Regions from separate parts of the Lentzea chajnantorensis genome, predicted to be linked through region 2. Evidence: riboswitches for the same ligand, from Rfam matches in the RefSeq annotation. Region 2 holds a riboswitch; each other region holds the start of a gene.
The links. A riboswitch is a leader RNA that binds a small molecule or an ion and turns the genes downstream of it on or off. The one in region 2 is predicted to bind glycine.
Positions count from the first base shown of each region.

Region 1 (5,299 bases), 1.1 Mb from region 2:
CACCGAGCAGGAGAACTGCGGCGACGAGACCTGTCCGGTCGGAGCGTGAGAGGAGGGGCGCACCCCTGGGTGCGCCCCTCCTCCGCGGTGTGGATCAGCTGCTGTAGGCCTCGAGGGGCGGGCAGGAGCAGACCAGGTTGCGGTCACCCTTCGCGCCGTCGATGCGGCGGACCGGCGGCCAGATCTTCGGAGCACCGGTACCGGCCGGGTACACGGCCTCCTCGCGGGTGTACGGGTGGTCCCACTCGCCGACGGTCACGCAGGCCGCGGTGTGCGGTGCGTTGCGCAGCGGGTTGTCCTCGACGGGCCACTCGCCGGCGCCGACGCGGTCGATCTCGCGCTTGATGGCGATCATGGCGTCGATGAACCGGTCGATCTCGGCCAGGTCCTCGGACTCGGTGGGCTCGACCATCAGGGTGCCGGCGACCGGGAACGACATGGTCGGGGCGTGCAGGCCGTAGTCGGCCAGGCGCTTCGCCACGTCGTCGACCGTCACGCCGGTGGCCTTGGTGATCGGGCGCAGGTCGAGGATGCACTCGTGGGCCACGAAGCCGCCCTCGCCGGTGTAGAGGACCGGGTAGTGCTCGTCCAGGCGGCGCGCCACGTAGTTCGCCGCGGCCACGGCGGTCAGGGTCGCGCGGCGCAGGCCGTCGCCGCCCATCATGCGCACGTACGCCCACGAGATCGGCAGGATCGACGCGGAACCCCACGGGGCCGCGGAGATCGGGCCCACGCCCGTCTCGGGGCCCGCGGTGGGCTGCAGCGGGTGGTTCGGCAGGAACGGGGCGAGGTGGGACTTCACGCCGATCGGGCCGACGCCGGGGCCGCCGCCGCCGTGCGGGATGCAGAACGTCTTGTGCAGGTTCAGGTGCGAGACGTCCGAGCCGAACTTGCCGTAGCGGGCCAGGCCGATCAGCGCGTTGAGGTTCGCGCCGTCGACGTACACCTGGCCGCCCGCGTCGTGGACCAGGCCGCAGACCTCGCGGACGGTGTCCTCGTACACGCCGTGGGTCGACGGGTAGGTGATCATGATCGCGGCCAGGTCGTCGGCGTGCTCGGCGACCGTGGTGCGCAGGTGGCCCATGTCGATGTTGCCCTTGTCGTCGCACTTCACGACGACGACGCGCATGCCGGCCATGACGGCGGACGCGGCGTTCGTGCCGTGCGCGGACGACGGGATCAGGCAGACGTCACGGGCGGAGTTGCCGTTGGCGCGGTGGTAGGCGCGGATCGCCAGCAGGCCGGCGAACTCGCCCTGCGAGCCGGCGTTCGGCTGCAGCGACACGGCGTCGTAGCCGGTGACCTCGGCCAGCCACGCCTCCAGGTCCGACACGATCGTCAGCAGGCCCTTCGCGTCCTCGACCGGCGCGAACGGGTGCAGCGTCGAGAACTCGGGCCAGGTGATGGACTCCATCTCCGCGGTCGCGTTCAGCTTCATCGTGCAGGAGCCGAGCGGGATCATGCTGCGGTCCAGCGCGACGTCCTTGTCGGACAGTGCGCGCAGGTAGCGCAGCAGCGCGGTCTCGGAGCGGTGCGCGTGGAACACCGGGTGGGTCAGGTAGTCCGAGGTGCGGCGCAGGTCCGACGGGATGCCGTCGGCGGTGTCGGTGTCGATCGCGTCCACATCGGACCCGGTCACGCCGAACGCCTCCCACACGGCGACGACGTGCGCGCGCGTGGTCTTCTCGTCGCAAGCGATTGCCACGACGTCGGCGTCCACGAGGCGCAGGTTGATGCCGAGCTCGCGGGCCTTGGCGACTACCTCGGCGGCACGGCCCTCGACGCGCACCTGCACGGTGTCGAAGAACTCGCCGTGCACGACGTCGAGACCGGCCTCGCACAGGCCCGTCGCGAGGACGGTGGCCAGGCGGTGCACGCGGGTCGCGATGGCGCGCAGGCCCTCGGGGCCGTGGTAGACCGCGTACATCGACGCGATCACGGCGAGCAGCACCTGCGCGGTGCAGATGTTCGAGGTCGCCTTCTCACGGCGGATGTGCTGCTCGCGGGTCTGCAGCGCCAGGCGGTAGGCCAGCGAGCCGTCAGCGTCGACGGAGACGCCGACGAGGCGGCCGGGCAGCTGGCGCTCCAGGCCGGAGCGGACGGCCATGTAGCCGGCGTGCGGGCCGCCGAAGCCGATCGGCACGCCGAAGCGCTGGGTGGTGCCGACGACGACGTCCGCGCCGATCTCACCGGGCGGGCGCAGCAGCGTCAGCGCCAGCAGGTCGGCGACGACGACGGCCTGCGCGCCGGCGGCGTGGATCTCCTCCACCAGCGCGGCCTGGTCGCGGACCACACCGGACGCACCGGGGTAGGACAGCAGCACGCCGAAGAAGTCACCGCCCAGGCCCAGGCCCTCGATGCCCTGCGACAGGTCGGCGACGACGACCTCGATGCCCAGCGGCTCGGCGCGGGTCTCGATCACGGCCAGCGTCTGCGGCAGCGTGTCGGCGTCCACGACGAACTTGTTCGACTTCGCCCTGCCCGCGCGGCGCACCAGGGTCATGGCCTCGGCGGCGGCGGTCGACTCGTCCAGCATGGACGCGTTGGCCATCGGCAGGCCGGTCAGGTCGCCGACCATCGTCTGGAAGTTCAGCAGCGCCTCCAGGCGGCCCTGCGAGATCTCCGGCTGGTACGGCGTGTACGCGGTGTACCAGGCGGGCGACTCCAGGACGTTGCGCAGGATCACGCCCGGCGTCACGGTGTCGTAGTAGCCCAGGCCGATCATCTGGGTCATCGGCCGGTTCTGGGAGGCGAGCGCGCGCAGCTCGGCCAGCGCCTCGGTCTCCGTGGCGGGCGCCGGCAGGTCCAGCACCAGGTCGCGCTCGTGGATGGACGAGGGCACCGCGTGCTGCGCCAGCTCCTCCAGCGATCCGACACCGATCACGTCGAGGATGCGGGCGAGCTCGGCGGGGCGCGGGCCGACGTGCCGGTCCGCGAACGGGGTGCCGTGCTCGAGAGCGGCGAGCGGAATGCGGTCCTGCGTCATCTAACGCCTCCGGGGGGCTGCGGGCACACGTGTCCTGGTGCCCTCCCCGCTCTGTCCGTACCCGGCATCGGGCGCCTGAGAGGTTCACCCGCCACGAGAGCGGGCTTTCACCGTCGGCGGGATCTCGAGAGATCCGCTTTCCAGAGGCGTCTCGCTCACGCGGTCCTGGGTGCCTGAGAGGTTCCCGGGGAGGAACTTGCTCCTTCGGCGCCGGGTGCAGCACCCGGTCTCTCCCGCCTGAGTTCAGCGACTACCCGTGAAGAGTACCCGCAGGCAGGCCCGCCAGTCCCCACCGACGCGACCTACGTCTCAGCGACGGGACCGGCTGAGCCGGCGACAGCGGGTCAGCCGGTGGCGCGCTCCCGGCGGCGGCGGGTCAGCTCGTCCTCGGTCATCGGCGCGATCTCCACGCCGTCCGCACGTTCGGCCGGGAACTCGTGGATGGTCCCGCTGATCTCCCGCATCGCACCGCTCACCGCGATGCCGAACACGCCCTGCCCGCCCTGGAGCAGGTCGACGACCTCCTCGGGGGAGGTGCACTCGTAGACGGTCGTGCCGTCGGAGAAGAGCGTGATCCGCGCCAGGTCCTGCACGCCGCGGCGGCGCAGGTGGTCGACGGCGACCCTGATGTTCTGCAGCGAGACCCCGGTGTCCAGCAGCCGCTTCACGACCTTCAGGACGAGGATGTCCTTGAAGGAGTAGAGCCGCTGGCTGCCGGAGCCGTGCGCCATCCGCACCGTCGGCGCGACCAGGCCGGTCCTGGCCCAGTAGTCGAGCTGCCGGTAGGTGATCCCGGCGATCTGGCACGCCGCGGGTCCCCGGTAGCCGACGAGTTCGTCCGGCAGCGAGGAGTCCGGGAACAGCTCACCCTGCTGCCCGGATTCGGCCCGCAAGGGCGCTTCCTCGACCACGCCTGCCTCCCCTCGCCAACGGCCACGAAAGTCGGGGCCGTCAAGCCGCCTGGTCCACTCGCGCAGACCGGCGACGTCCACTCGAGTTCGACGGTAAGACCGCTCCGAGGGCAGGTCAACGCGACGCGCGGGGAGTGTTGGCCCCCAACCTGAGGCGGGGGTCCGCACCGTCACCCGAACTAGGACGTTCAGGTGACGTTTAGTGATTGTTTAGCGGCCATGATGTGCGGAAAGTAGTCCGATCGAGGGACACCCCACCGATCGGCGCCGGGTCCGAACAAGACGGTCAGCGACAGTCGGGGGAACTCAGGTGTCGGCGCCCCGGAAGTCCTCGGGAGACACGGAGTCGAGGAACTCGCGGAACTTCTCGACCTCGTCCTCCTGCTCGTCCGGGATGATCAGACCGGCCTCCGCCAGCACGGACTCCTCCGCGTGGATCGGCACGCCGACGCGCAGTGCGAGGGCCACCGAGTCGGACGGGCGGGCGGACACGCGCACGTCGCCGTCGAACACGAGCTCGGCGAAGAACGTGCCCTCCTGCAGGTCGGTGATCCGCACCTGTTCGAGGTTGCGGCCCAGCGCCCCGATGACGTCCTTGAGCAGGTCGTGGGTGAGCGGGCGGGCCGGTCGCACGCCCTGCTGCTCCAGCGCGATCGCGGTGGCCTCGACCGAGCCGATCCAGATCGGCAGGTACCGCTCACCCTCGGTTTCGCGCAGCAGGAGGATCGGCTGGTTCTGGGGCAGCTCCACCCGGACGCCCACGACACGCATCTCGCTCATCGGGTCTCGCCTCCCTCTGACTCGTTGGGGAGTACCCGGAACGTCTCCGAGCATCCCCCGGCACACGCGTTCGACGCTACCCGCCAAGCGGGCCGTGTGCTCAATCGTTGCGGGCAGAACGTGATCAAGACGATGGCCGCTCGAACCCGCTCTTCCCCGCACCGGGTACAACGAGCGGAAGAGGCCGGCCGATTCCCGGAAAGCACGGCGAACCGGCAGGAGTTCCGCGCAAAGGCGGTCAGCGCACGAGTGCGTTCGGGCTCGACGCAGGAAAACTCCCGCGGAGCGCGGCGAACTGCTCAATGACGCAAAACAGTGGAGAAGACGGCAACAGCACTGCACGGTGGAACTCGGGGCGGAGCTGCGTGAGCACCGCCCCGACGCTCGTCATCCCGCAGACCCGGGACCGGCCGGTCCCAGGCCGTCAGGCTCCCGCGGAGCCGGGACCGGTCAGGAAGACCAGGCGGAACTTGCCGATCTGGACCTCGTCGCCGTTCGCGAGGACGGCCTGGTCGACCGGCTCGCGGTTGACGTAGGTGCCGTTGAGGCTGCCCACGTCGATCACGACGAACTCGCCGCCCTCCCGGCGGAACTCGGCGTGGCGGCGCGAGACCGTCACGTC
Region 1 is NZ_JBSDZT010000002.1:3,214,628-3,219,926, reverse strand. It holds gene ACVDFE_RS16575 (hypothetical protein) at 1-49, shown strand, start outside; gene gcvP (aminomethyl-transferring glycine dehydrogenase) at 95-2,986, opposite strand; glycine riboswitch at 3,137-3,232, opposite strand; gene ACVDFE_RS16565 (MerR family transcriptional regulator) at 3,331-3,897, opposite strand; gene ACVDFE_RS16560 (bifunctional nuclease family protein) at 4,204-4,677, opposite strand; gene garA (glycogen accumulation regulator GarA) at 5,102-5,299, opposite strand, start outside.
Region 1: another riboswitch for glycine. It lies ahead of gcvP (aminomethyl-transferring glycine dehydrogenase); the one in region 2 lies ahead of gcvH (glycine cleavage system protein GcvH).

Region 2 (5,299 bases):
TGGGAGCGGCGCACCACCGACCCGATGCTCGACCTCGGGTTCTTCGCCGACCGCCGGTTCACCGGTGCCGTGGCGTCGGGCGTGCTGGCGGCGTTCGGCATGGCCGGCTCGCTCTTCCTGCTGACGCAACACCTCCAGGGCGTGCTCGGCTACAGCCCGCTGGAGGCAGGTCTGCGCGTCGCGCCGATGGCGATCGCGTTGCTCGTCACCAGCAACACCCTCGGTCAGCTCGTGCTGAAACTGGGTGCAGCCAAGGCGATGCTGCTCGGCATGACGGTCGTCGCGGGCGGCGTGGTGCTGCTCTCGATCGGCACCACCTACCCGCCGACGCTGGCCGGGCTGGTGCTGATCGGCGTCGGTGTCGGTGTGGCCCAACCGGTTGCCGTCAACGCGCTGATGGGCGCGATCCCGCCGGAACGCGCCGGCATCGCCTCCGGCCTGTCGTCCACGCTGACCGAGCTGGGCTCGTCGTTCGGCATCGCGATCCTCGGCGCGCTGCTGTCCGCGCGGTTCGTCGCCGCGCTGCCCGACGGCGTGCCGGGACGGTCGCTGTCGGAGGCGCTGCACAGCGGCGCGGACCTGACCGTGGTGCGCGAGGCGTTCTCGTCGGGCATGAGCGTCAGCCTGGTGGCCGGCGCCGTGTCCGTGTTCCTGGGAGGTGTTGTGGCGAGCGTGCTGCTGCGGCGTGCCTAGTATCGAGCCGTGGACAGCGTGTGGTTCGGCAAACCCAGGCCGGCGAGCGGCCAGCACCTCGGCCTGAGCCGGGAGGCCATCGTCCGCAAGGCGATGGAGGTGCTGGACGAGCACGGCCTGGCGAAGCTGTCCATGCGCAAGCTCGCCGCCGAGCTGGGCGCGGCCCCGATGTCGCTGTACTGGCACGTGCCCACCAAGGACGCGCTCATCGAGCTGTGCCTCGACGAGATCTACGGCGAGTTCCCGCGCCCGGCTCCCGGCGCCGCGTGGGAACCCGCGCTGCGCGAGATGATGCACGCGTTCCGCCGTCTTGCGCTCGCACACCCGTGGTGGGTGCGCGGCATCGGCGAGTTCACCACCATCGGTCCCAACGCCGTCGCCATGGCCGACGCGATGCTCGAACCCATGCGGGCGGCCGGCCTGACGATGGTCCAGGCGTCGCAGGCGATGTCGGCGGTGTCGAGCTTCGTCGTCGGGTACACGACGGCGGAGGCGAACTTCCGCAGCCGCGGCGGCCACGACGAACCGCCACCGGACCTCGGCCGGATCGCGGACCTGTACCGGGAGAAGCACCCCCGCTACGTCGAGATGCTGGACCAGCAGGAGCTGTGGTCGCTGGAGGGGCAGTTCGAGTTCGGGCTGGACTGCGTGATCGACGGGGTCAAGGCGCGGGTGGCCGCGCTGCGGTGACCGCGAGGAGGCGCGCCCGTGAAAGGCGAAACCCCCGCAGCGTGCTCCGCGTGCGGGGGCTCCTCCATCCGACTGGCTCTCAGACCACGGACTCCAGCGGCGTGTGCACCAGGCCGGTCGCCTCGGCCACCGGGCCGTTGGTCAGCTGACCGGCGTGCGCGTTGAGGCCCAGGGCGAGCGAACGGTCGTCCTTCAGCGCCTTCTCCCAGCCCTTGCCGGCCAGCGCGACCGCGTAGGGCAGCGTCACGTTGGTGAGCGCGTAGGTGGAGGTGCGGGGGACGGCGCCGGGCATGTTGGCGACGCAGTAGAACACCGAGTTGTGGACCTCGTAGGTCGGCTCGGCGTGCGTGGTGGCGCGCGAGTCCTCGAAGCAGCCGCCCTGGTCGATGGCGATGTCGACGAGCACCGAACCCGGCTTCATCTCCGCGACCAGCGCGTTCGAGACGAGCTTCGGGGCCGCGGCACCCGGCACCAGGACGGCGCCGATGACCAGGTCGGCCTCGCGGACGGCCTGCTCGATCGCGAACGAGTTGGACGCGAGCGTGCGCAGGCGGCCCTGGAACTGGGCGTCGACCTGGCGCAGGCGGTCGACGTTGGTGTCGAGGATCTGCACGTCGGCGCCCATGCCGACGGCGATGGTGGCGGCGTTGACACCGGCCACACCGCCGCCGATCACGACAACGCGGGCCGGGGCGACACCGGGGACGCCGCCGGGCAGCACGCCGCGGCCACCGGAGGGCTTCATCAGGCTGAACGCGCCCACCTGCGGGGCGAGGCGGCCCGCGACCTCGGACATCGGGGCGAGCAGCGGCAGCGAGCGGTTCGGCAGCTGCACCGTCTCGTAGGCGATGGCCGTGGTGCCGGAGGCCAGCAGGGCCTCGGTCAGCGGCTTGTCGGCGGCGAGGTGCAGGTAGGTGAAGAGGGTCTGGCCGGAGCGCAGGCGGGGGTACTCCTCCGCGATCGGCTCCTTGACCTTGAGGACCAGGTCGCCCTCGGCCCAGACGTCGTCGGCGGTCGGGAGGACCTTCGCACCCGCGGCGAGGTACTCCTCGTCGGTGATCGCGGAGCCCAGACCGGCGCCCTGCTCGACGTACACGTCGTGGCCCCGGCTGGTCAGCTCGTGGGCCCCGGCCGGCGTGAGGGCGACGCGGTACTCGTGGTTCTTGATCTCGCGAGGAACGGCGATCCGCACGATGACTCCTCCGTTTCGGCTGGCTGCTATCTCACAATGTGGGGCAGCCGGGAGGTCATGTCACTGTGCGGGTCGCACTGTTCGGGACCAGGCCGGTTGTGCTGCTGGGACAAAGCGACCTGCGCCACGCCTGTACCGGTCCCGCGTTGACACCCGGTGGCGGGCCCACATAGCGTTCCCACCGGAACTGAATAACGGCCGCGGTGCCCCTGATGGGCACCAGAACCCGGGTGGGAGAGACCTCGACGAGCTGGTCGGGGCGCCGAAGGGGCAAGCTCCCGCACACTCTCAGGCAGCAAGACCACTCGGGGTAGGCAACTCTGCACGGCGGAGGGGCGCACGTTTCCTGCCCGTCATCTGCCAGAGGAGTCGCCGTGGAGTTCCCCGAGAACCTGCTCTACACCGCCGAACACGAGTGGGTCGACTGGACGCCGGGCACCCAGGACCCGTTGACCTGCGGGATCACCGAGTACGCCGCGGACGCGCTGGGTGACATCGTCTTCGTCCAGCTCCCCGAGGTCGGGGCCGAGGTCGTCTCCAACCAGGTCTGCGGTGAGCTGGAGTCCACCAAGTCCGTCAGCGACCTGTTCTCCCCGGTCACCGGCGAGGTCCTCGAGGTCAACACCGCCGTCGTCGACGACCCGGCGATCATCAACACCGACCCGTACGGCGCCGGCTGGCTGTTCAAGGTGCGCGTGGACTCCGCGGAGGACCTGCTCACCGCGGCCAAGTACGCCGAGCTCACCTCGGACTGACCCGCTCGCACCCACCACGAAGGACTGATCAGTGGCGATCAGCGTTTTCGACCTGTTCTCCGTCGGCATCGGGCCGTCCAGCTCGCACACCGTCGGCCCGATGCGCGCCGCCGCCATGTTCGTCGAGAAGCTCGGCGCCCGCGCGTCCGAAGTGGACCGCGTGCACGTCGAGCTGTTCGGCTCGCTCGGCGCCACCGGGCACGGCCACGGCAGCCCCAAGGCCGTGTTCCTCGGCCTGGAGGGCAACCTCCCGGAGGAGGTGGACCCCGCGGCCGCCGCCCACCGCGTCGAGAAGATCGTCGCGAGTGGACGGCTGCGGCTCGGCGGCACGCACGAGATCGGCTTCGCGCACGACCGCGACCTCGTCATGCACCGCCGCAAGTCGCTCCCGTTGCACCCCAACGGCATGAGCTTCGAGGCGTTCCGCGGTGACGAGCCGGTCGAGCACGCCGTCTACTACTCGATCGGCGGCGGCTTCGTCGTCGACGAGAACGCGTCCGGCAGCGACCGCATCAAACCCGACTCGACCCCGCTGCCGCACCCGTTCCTGACCGGCGACGAGCTGCTCGCGCGCTGCCGAGAGACCGGCCTGTCGATCAGCGAGATCATGATGGCCAACGAGCTGTCGTGGCGCTCGGAGGAGGAGGTGCGGGCCGGGCTCCTGCACATCTGGCACGTGATGCAGGAGTGCGTCGAACGCGGCTGCACCGAGCAGGGCATCCTGCCCGGCGGTCTCAAGGTCCGCCGCCGCGCCGCCGAGATGCGCAAACGGCTGGAGGGCGAGCACTTCGTCACCGACCCGCTGCGCGTCATGGACTGGGTCACGCTCTTCGCGCTGGCCGTCAACGAGGAGAACGCGGCCGGCGGCCGGGTCGTCACCGCACCGACGAACGGCGCGGCCGGCATCGTGCCCGCGGTCCTGCACTACTACACCAGGTTCGTGCCCGGTGCGAACGACGACGGCGTGGTGAGGTTCCTGCTCACCGCAGGCGCCATCGGCGTGCTGTTCAAGGAGAACGCCTCGATCTCCGGCGCCGAGGTCGGCTGCCAGGGCGAGGTCGGCTCCGCGTGCTCGATGGCCGCCGGTGGTCTCGCCGAGGTCCTCGGCGGCACCCCGGAGCAGGTCGAGAACGCCGCCGAGATCGCCATGGAGCACAACCTCGGCCTCACGTGCGACCCGATCGGCGGCCTGGTGCAGATCCCGTGCATCGAACGCAACGCCGTCGCGTCCGTCAAGGCGATCACCGCGGTGCGCATGGCGTTGCGCGGCGACGGCTCGCACTTCGTGTCGCTGGACAAGGTCATCAAGACCATGCGGGACACCGGCAAGGACATGTCGGTGAAGTACAAGGAGACGGCGCGCGGCGGTCTCGCCGTCAACGTCATCGAGTGCTGAGGCCGGTCAGGGCCTGGCGTCGTACCGGCGCTGGGCCTCGATCACGTCCGGCATCCGCGACTCCAGCAGCACGATCAACGCCATCAGCTTCTCCGCCGTCTCGCGCCCGAGCGGCGTGAGGCTGTAGTCGACCCGCGGCGGGTTCGTCGGCTGCGCGTCGCGGTGCACGAGCCCGTCGCGCTCCAGCGCGTGCAACGTCTGGGACAGCATCTTCTCGCTGACGCCGTCGACCCGGCGGCGCAGCTCGTTGAACCGCAGCGACCCGTCGACCAGCGCGCTCAGCGTCAGGCTGCCCCACCGGCCGGTGACGTGCTCCAGCGTGGGACGTGACGGGCACGCCTTCGCGAACACGGTGAACTCCATGTCCGCGAGGGTACCCCATTGCACTTACGAAAAGTTAGTGCTCGCTCGGACGGCAGGCCCGCACACAGCGCGTGTGCGGGCCTGCCGGCTCAGAACGGCCAGTCGGCGTCGCGCCCCGCCTCGATCAGCGGAACCGCGCGGAACGTCGCGTCCGTCAGGCCACCGAACTCGTGCCGGTTCCCCGTGCCCGACGCGAACGCCCCCTGCCGG
Region 2 is NZ_JBSDZT010000002.1:2,115,076-2,120,374, forward strand. It holds gene ACVDFE_RS11290 (MFS transporter) at 1-693, shown strand, start outside; gene ACVDFE_RS11295 (TetR/AcrR family transcriptional regulator C-terminal domain-containing protein) at 703-1,383, shown strand; gene ald (alanine dehydrogenase) at 1,463-2,575, opposite strand; glycine riboswitch at 2,797-2,889, shown strand; gene gcvH (glycine cleavage system protein GcvH) at 2,950-3,330, shown strand; gene ACVDFE_RS11310 (L-serine ammonia-lyase) at 3,362-4,726, shown strand; gene ACVDFE_RS11315 (winged helix-turn-helix transcriptional regulator) at 4,733-5,089, opposite strand; gene ACVDFE_RS11320 (hypothetical protein) at 5,179-5,299, opposite strand, start outside.

Region 3 (5,299 bases), 780 kb from region 2:
CGCTCTACGCCTACTCGCAGGACCCGAAGCCGGGTGCCTGGAAAGGCCAGGGCGTCGGCAACACCTGGTTCGTGATCCAGCCCGACGGCAAGCGCAACGTCGAATGCCTTCCCCCCGGCGTGACGGTGCCCGCGGCCTAGTCCCCTTGCAACGACCATCCCGTTAGGACTGTCCACCTGACACCCACAACACCCTGACACGCGAAACCCCGGCCCCGGGGAAGGGGCCGGGGTTCCCGTCGTTCCGCTCTCACCCGATCGAGTGCTCTTTCACGTCACGCGGGGGCCCCGCGTTCCCCACAGGGAAACGCGGGGCCCCCGCGTGACGTTCGAACAGGCGGAGAAGGGGTGGCGCCGGAGGTCCGGTGCCGCCCCTTCGTTGCCACAGGGTTAGAGCGTGGAGTACAGCGGGTGCTTCGCGGCCAGCACCTCGACGCGGGCGCGCAGCTCGTCGATCGCGGCGCCCGGCTTGAGGGCCTCGGCGATCACGTCGGCGACCTCGGTGAAGTCCACCTCGCCGAAGCCGCGGGTGGCCAGTGCCGGGGTGCCGATGCGCAGACCCGAGGTGACCATCGGCGGGCGCGGGTCGTTGGGGACCGCGTTGCGGTTGACCGTGATGCCGATCCGGTGCAGCACGTCCTCGGCCTGCTTGCCGTCCAGCTCGGAGTTGACCAGGTCGACCAGGACCAGGTGCACGTCCGTGCCGCCGGTCAGCACCTTCACGCCGGCCTGCGCGACGTCGGGCTGCGAGAGGCGGTCGGCGAGGATGCGGGCGCCGTCGAGGGTGCGGCGCTGGCGGTCGGCGAACTCCTCCGACGCGGCGTGCTTGAACGCCACGGCCTTGGCGGCGATCACGTGCTCCAGCGGACCGCCCTGCTGGCCGGGGAACACCGCCGAGTTGATCTTCTTGGCGATGTCGGCGTCGTTCGACAGGATCACGCCGCCGCGCGGACCGCCGAGGGTCTTGTGCGTCGTCGTGGTCGTGACGTGGGCGTGCGGGACGGGCGAGGGGTGCAGGCCCGCGGCCACGAGGCCCGCGAAGTGCGCCATGTCGACCATCAGGTAGGCCTCGACCGAGTCCGCGATGCGGCGGAACTCGGCGAAGTCCAGCTGGCGCGGGTAGGCGGACCAGCCGGCGACGATCAGCTTCGGGCGGTGCTCGGTGGCGAGGCGCTCGACCTCGGCCATGTCGACGCGGCCGTCACCGTCGGAGACGTGGTACGGCACGACGTTGTAGAGCTTGCCGGAGAAGTTGATGCGCATGCCGTGGGTCAGGTGACCGCCGTGCGCGAGGTCCAGGCCGAGGATCGTGTCGCCGGGCTGCAGCAGCGCGAACATCGCGGCGGCGTTGGCCTGGGCGCCGGAGTGCGGCTGGACGTTGGCGAAACCGGCGCCGAAGAGCGACTTGATGCGCTCGATGGCGAGGCGCTCGACGACGTCGACGTGCTCGCAGCCACCGTAGTAGCGGCGGCCGGGGTAGCCCTCCGCGTACTTGTTGGTCAGCACCGAACCCTGGGCCTGCAGCACCGAGACCGGCGTGAAGTTCTCCGAGGCGATCATCTCGAGGGTGCCCTGCTGGCGCGCCAGCTCGGCCGCAACGGCCTGCGCGACCTCGGGGTCGTACTCCGCGAGGGAGGCGTTGAACTGGTCGGACATCTGGAGGATCTCCCTACTTGGCGCGCTTGTAGAACGGAAGTGCGACGACCTCGACCGGCTGCTTCTTGCCGCGGACGTCCACCAGCAGAGGGGTGCCGGGCGCGGAGCTCGCCCGGTTCACGTAGGCCATCGCCACCGAGTAGCCCAGGGTCGGCGACAGCGCGCCCGAGGTCACCTCGCCGACGACCTCGTCGCCGTTCAGCACGGCGTAACCGTGGCGGGGCGCGCGGCGCTCGGGGGTCTTCAGGCCGACCAGCACGGAGTCCACATCGGACTCGGACACCTCGGCCAGCGCCTCGCGGCCGACGAAGTCGCCCGGCTTGTCGAGCTTCACGACCCGGCCGAGACCCGCGTGGTACGGGGTGAGCGAGGTGGTCAGCTCGTTGCCGTACAACGGCATCCCGGCTTCCAGGCGCAACGTGTCACGGCAGCCGAGACCGCACGGCTTGAGCTCGTGCGGCTGCCCGGCCTCCAGCAGCGCCGTCCACACTGCGGCGGCGTCGTCGGGCGCGACGAACAGCTCGAAGCCCTCCTCGCCGGTGTAGCCGGTGCGCGCGAGCAGCGCGTCCACTCCGGCCACCTTCGAGGGGTAGGAGGCGTAGTACTTCACCGTCGACAGGTCGGTGTCGGTCAGTCCGGCGAGGACCTCCACCGACTTCGGACCCTGGATCGCGATCAACGCGTAGTCCGTGGACCTGTCCGTGACGGCGGTGTCGAAACCGGCGGCCCGCTCGACGAGCGCCTCGGCGACCACGGCGGCGTTCGAGGCGTTGGCGACGACCATGAACTCCTCGTCGCCCAGCCGGTAGACGATCAGGTCGTCGACCACGCCGCCGTCGGCCTGGGTGATCATCGTGTAGCGGGCCTTGCCGACCGCGAGCGCGGAGATGTGGCCGACCAGCGCGTAGTCGAGTGCGGCACCGGCCTGCGGCCCGGTCAGCACGATCTCACCCATGTGCGTGAGGTCGAACAGGCCGGCGGTGGTGCGCACGGCGTGGTGCTCGGCCAGCTCGCTGGAGTAGCGCAGCGGCATCTTCCAGCCCGCGAAGTCGGTGAACATCGCGCCGAGCGACTCGTGCTCAGCGTTCAGTGGCGTGAGGCGGGACATCAGAACGCTCCTCCAGGGTGCGCCGAAGAGCCGGGCCAGGCCGGCTGAGGCAACAGAAGAATGACACGGTCCACCGGAGACTCCTCACCAGAGCGAGCCTCCCCCTCTGTCATGAGCCTGAGAGCTTCGTCGCCGGAGCGACTTGCACCGTGGGCGAGGCTCCTGATGAGCCTGCTTTCCAGAGTTGCCTTCGTCGTGCGGTATCTGTGCCTGAGAGATTCCGGGGAGGAGTTGCTCCTTCGGCGCTCCCGCTGAAGGGAGCTTCTCCCGCGCGACATCGACGGCCGTGTTCAGTTGGTTGCCCCAGACGCTAGCAGGCCGAACGTCACAGCGGCACGCCCTGAGCAGTCTTCTCCACCACCTTGCGCTCCGCCCAGAACGACAGGAACGGGATCGTCCCCGCGACCAGCACGAGCGCGGTGCCCTTGATGGACCAGCGCAGCTTCAGCGCCAGGTCGACCGAAAGCACCAGGTAGATGGCGTAGAGGAACCCGTGGATCGGGCCGACGACCTTCATCGCCTGGTCCATGCCGGCGGCGTACTTCAGCACCATCGCCACGACCAGCAGCAGCAGGAAGACACCGACCACGTAAGCCATGACCCGGAACCGGGTCAACGCACCCTTCATCTGCCCGCCTTCGCTCAACGACCGTCCCGCGCGTTGAGGTCCGCGAGCATGCGGTTGTAGGCCGCGAGCTCCGCGTCTTCTTCGTCGTCGAAGTGCTCGACAGGCGCGGGTTTGACGGCGTCAACGGTAGTCACCGGTGCGACGGGGGGTGCAACCGGCTCCGGTGCGGAGAGAGCCTCGTCACGGCGCTGGCGCGCGAGACGGCGGAACCGCCACACCATGAAGAGGGGGAAGAGGCCGAAGAGCGGCCACTGGAGCACGTACCCGAGGTTCTGGAACGTGCCGCTCGCGGACTCGAAGCGCTGCCACTGCCACCACGCGAGCCCGCAGCAGAGGACCAGCGCCGCCAGACAGGCGAGCGCGATCAGCACACGCTGGGGAGTAAGGAGGCCGCGCACGACCTCCACACTACTGGGGTGAGGCCTCCTGTCAGGAGGCCACCCGTGAGGGGTAGCGCGCCACGGGAGCGCGCGTGCCCGTTTGCGAGTGAACTTCGGGGCTGCCGATGCCTCGACAGCCCGCTTCTCCTACGCCACGCCGTCCCGGCGCTGCCTCTGCAGACGAGCAACGCACCAGGCCGCGGCCGAACCGCGGCGGAGGTGCTGGAGAACCGTCATCGGTCCCAGGCGCCTTCCGAGGTCGGCAGGCGTGAGGCCGGCGGCGCGGTAGTCGAGCGCGCGCTGGTCCAGCGGGCTGATGCCCGCGTCCCACCACTGCTCGGCCTCGGCGACGTCGCCCACCAGCTGCCAGTAGCTCGCCGCGGCGGCGAGCAGTGCCTCGGGTGCCTCCGGCGCCCGCTTGCGCATCGCGGCCACGTAGGCCGGATCCGCCGAGTCGACCTTGACCAAGCCACGCGGCCCACTCCTGCCTCCCCGCTGCACGGGGATGCCGGGCGCCGAGGGGGGAGCCTCCGCGAGCCACGCGTTCTTGATCCGGTTCACCTCCTGCATCTCTGCGTCGTCAGACCGTTCAGCCGCCCACTGCTGCAACAGCTCGTGGACCCCGGAGTCCTCGACCATCCATGCCTCCTCGTCGGTCGGGGATCGGCCATTGCAGCGGAAGGTATTCGGTAGGTCTGACAATCGCCAGACCCTGAATCGCCAGAACACCCGTTACCAGTGCGTGATTGGCCTCATTCCACCCGTCCGGCTCAACGCGGAGGGCCGAGGATCACCGAGGGTCACTAGGCGACGGGGGTGGCCGTCCCGAAGAGGCTCCTGACGAAGGTGATGATCGACTCCGCACCCTCGCGCAGCCAGCCGAGGGCCGTCTGGACCCCCGACGCGGACTCTTCCGGCTGGGTGATCAGGAGGAACAGCACCAGCGCGACGCCCGCCAGCACCAGCACCTTCTTGAGGTTCACAGGTCCCTCTCCGTCCATGTCGCTCACAGGTGGGGCGGCGAACCGCCCGTGTCACCCGACATGCTCCCTCATTCACCCGTGCGATGAACAACCACCACGCCAGGCAGGGCGGCGGATCCACCGCCACCGCACGTCTGCACCGGGCCTGTTGTCACCCGAATGGCGGCTAAAGCCGCCGGTTTCCAGCGCCGATGTCCTGGGCACGAGGTGAGCGCGAGGACCCTCGAATCCCACAGCTTGGACAAGACACAGGTGCACCGGCCTCACCCGGATGCCGAATGCCCGGCATCACGCTCCGTCACGGCGTGGTGTCGTCATTAATGCGCCTCCGACCGTTCACGCAATTGCTCCAGCCCGCCGCAGTTCCGCAATTCGGTCTTCCGCCACACCCATGTTCGCGAGCACTTCCGCGGTGTTCGCCCCGACCGGCACCGGAGGGGTCGGAACCGCCGCCGGGGTCCGGTCGAACCGGGGCGCCGGCGCCGGGTGCCGCACACCGGCGACGTCCACGAAGGTGGCGCGCTCCGCGGTGAACGGGTGCTCCG
Region 3 is NZ_JBSDZT010000002.1:2,890,691-2,895,989, reverse strand. It holds gene ACVDFE_RS14990 (COG4315 family predicted lipoprotein) at 1-140, shown strand, start outside; gene glyA (serine hydroxymethyltransferase) at 390-1,655, opposite strand; gene gcvT (glycine cleavage system aminomethyltransferase GcvT) at 1,669-2,763, opposite strand; glycine riboswitch at 2,863-2,950, opposite strand; glycine riboswitch at 2,952-3,043, opposite strand; gene ACVDFE_RS14975 (DUF3817 domain-containing protein) at 3,089-3,391, opposite strand; gene ACVDFE_RS14970 (hypothetical protein) at 3,406-3,789, opposite strand; gene ACVDFE_RS14965 (helix-turn-helix transcriptional regulator) at 3,919-4,410, opposite strand; gene ACVDFE_RS14960 (hypothetical protein) at 4,575-4,754, opposite strand; gene ACVDFE_RS14955 (CaiB/BaiF CoA transferase family protein) at 5,091-5,299, opposite strand, start outside.
Region 3: another riboswitch for glycine. It lies ahead of gcvT (glycine cleavage system aminomethyltransferase GcvT); the one in region 2 lies ahead of gcvH (glycine cleavage system protein GcvH).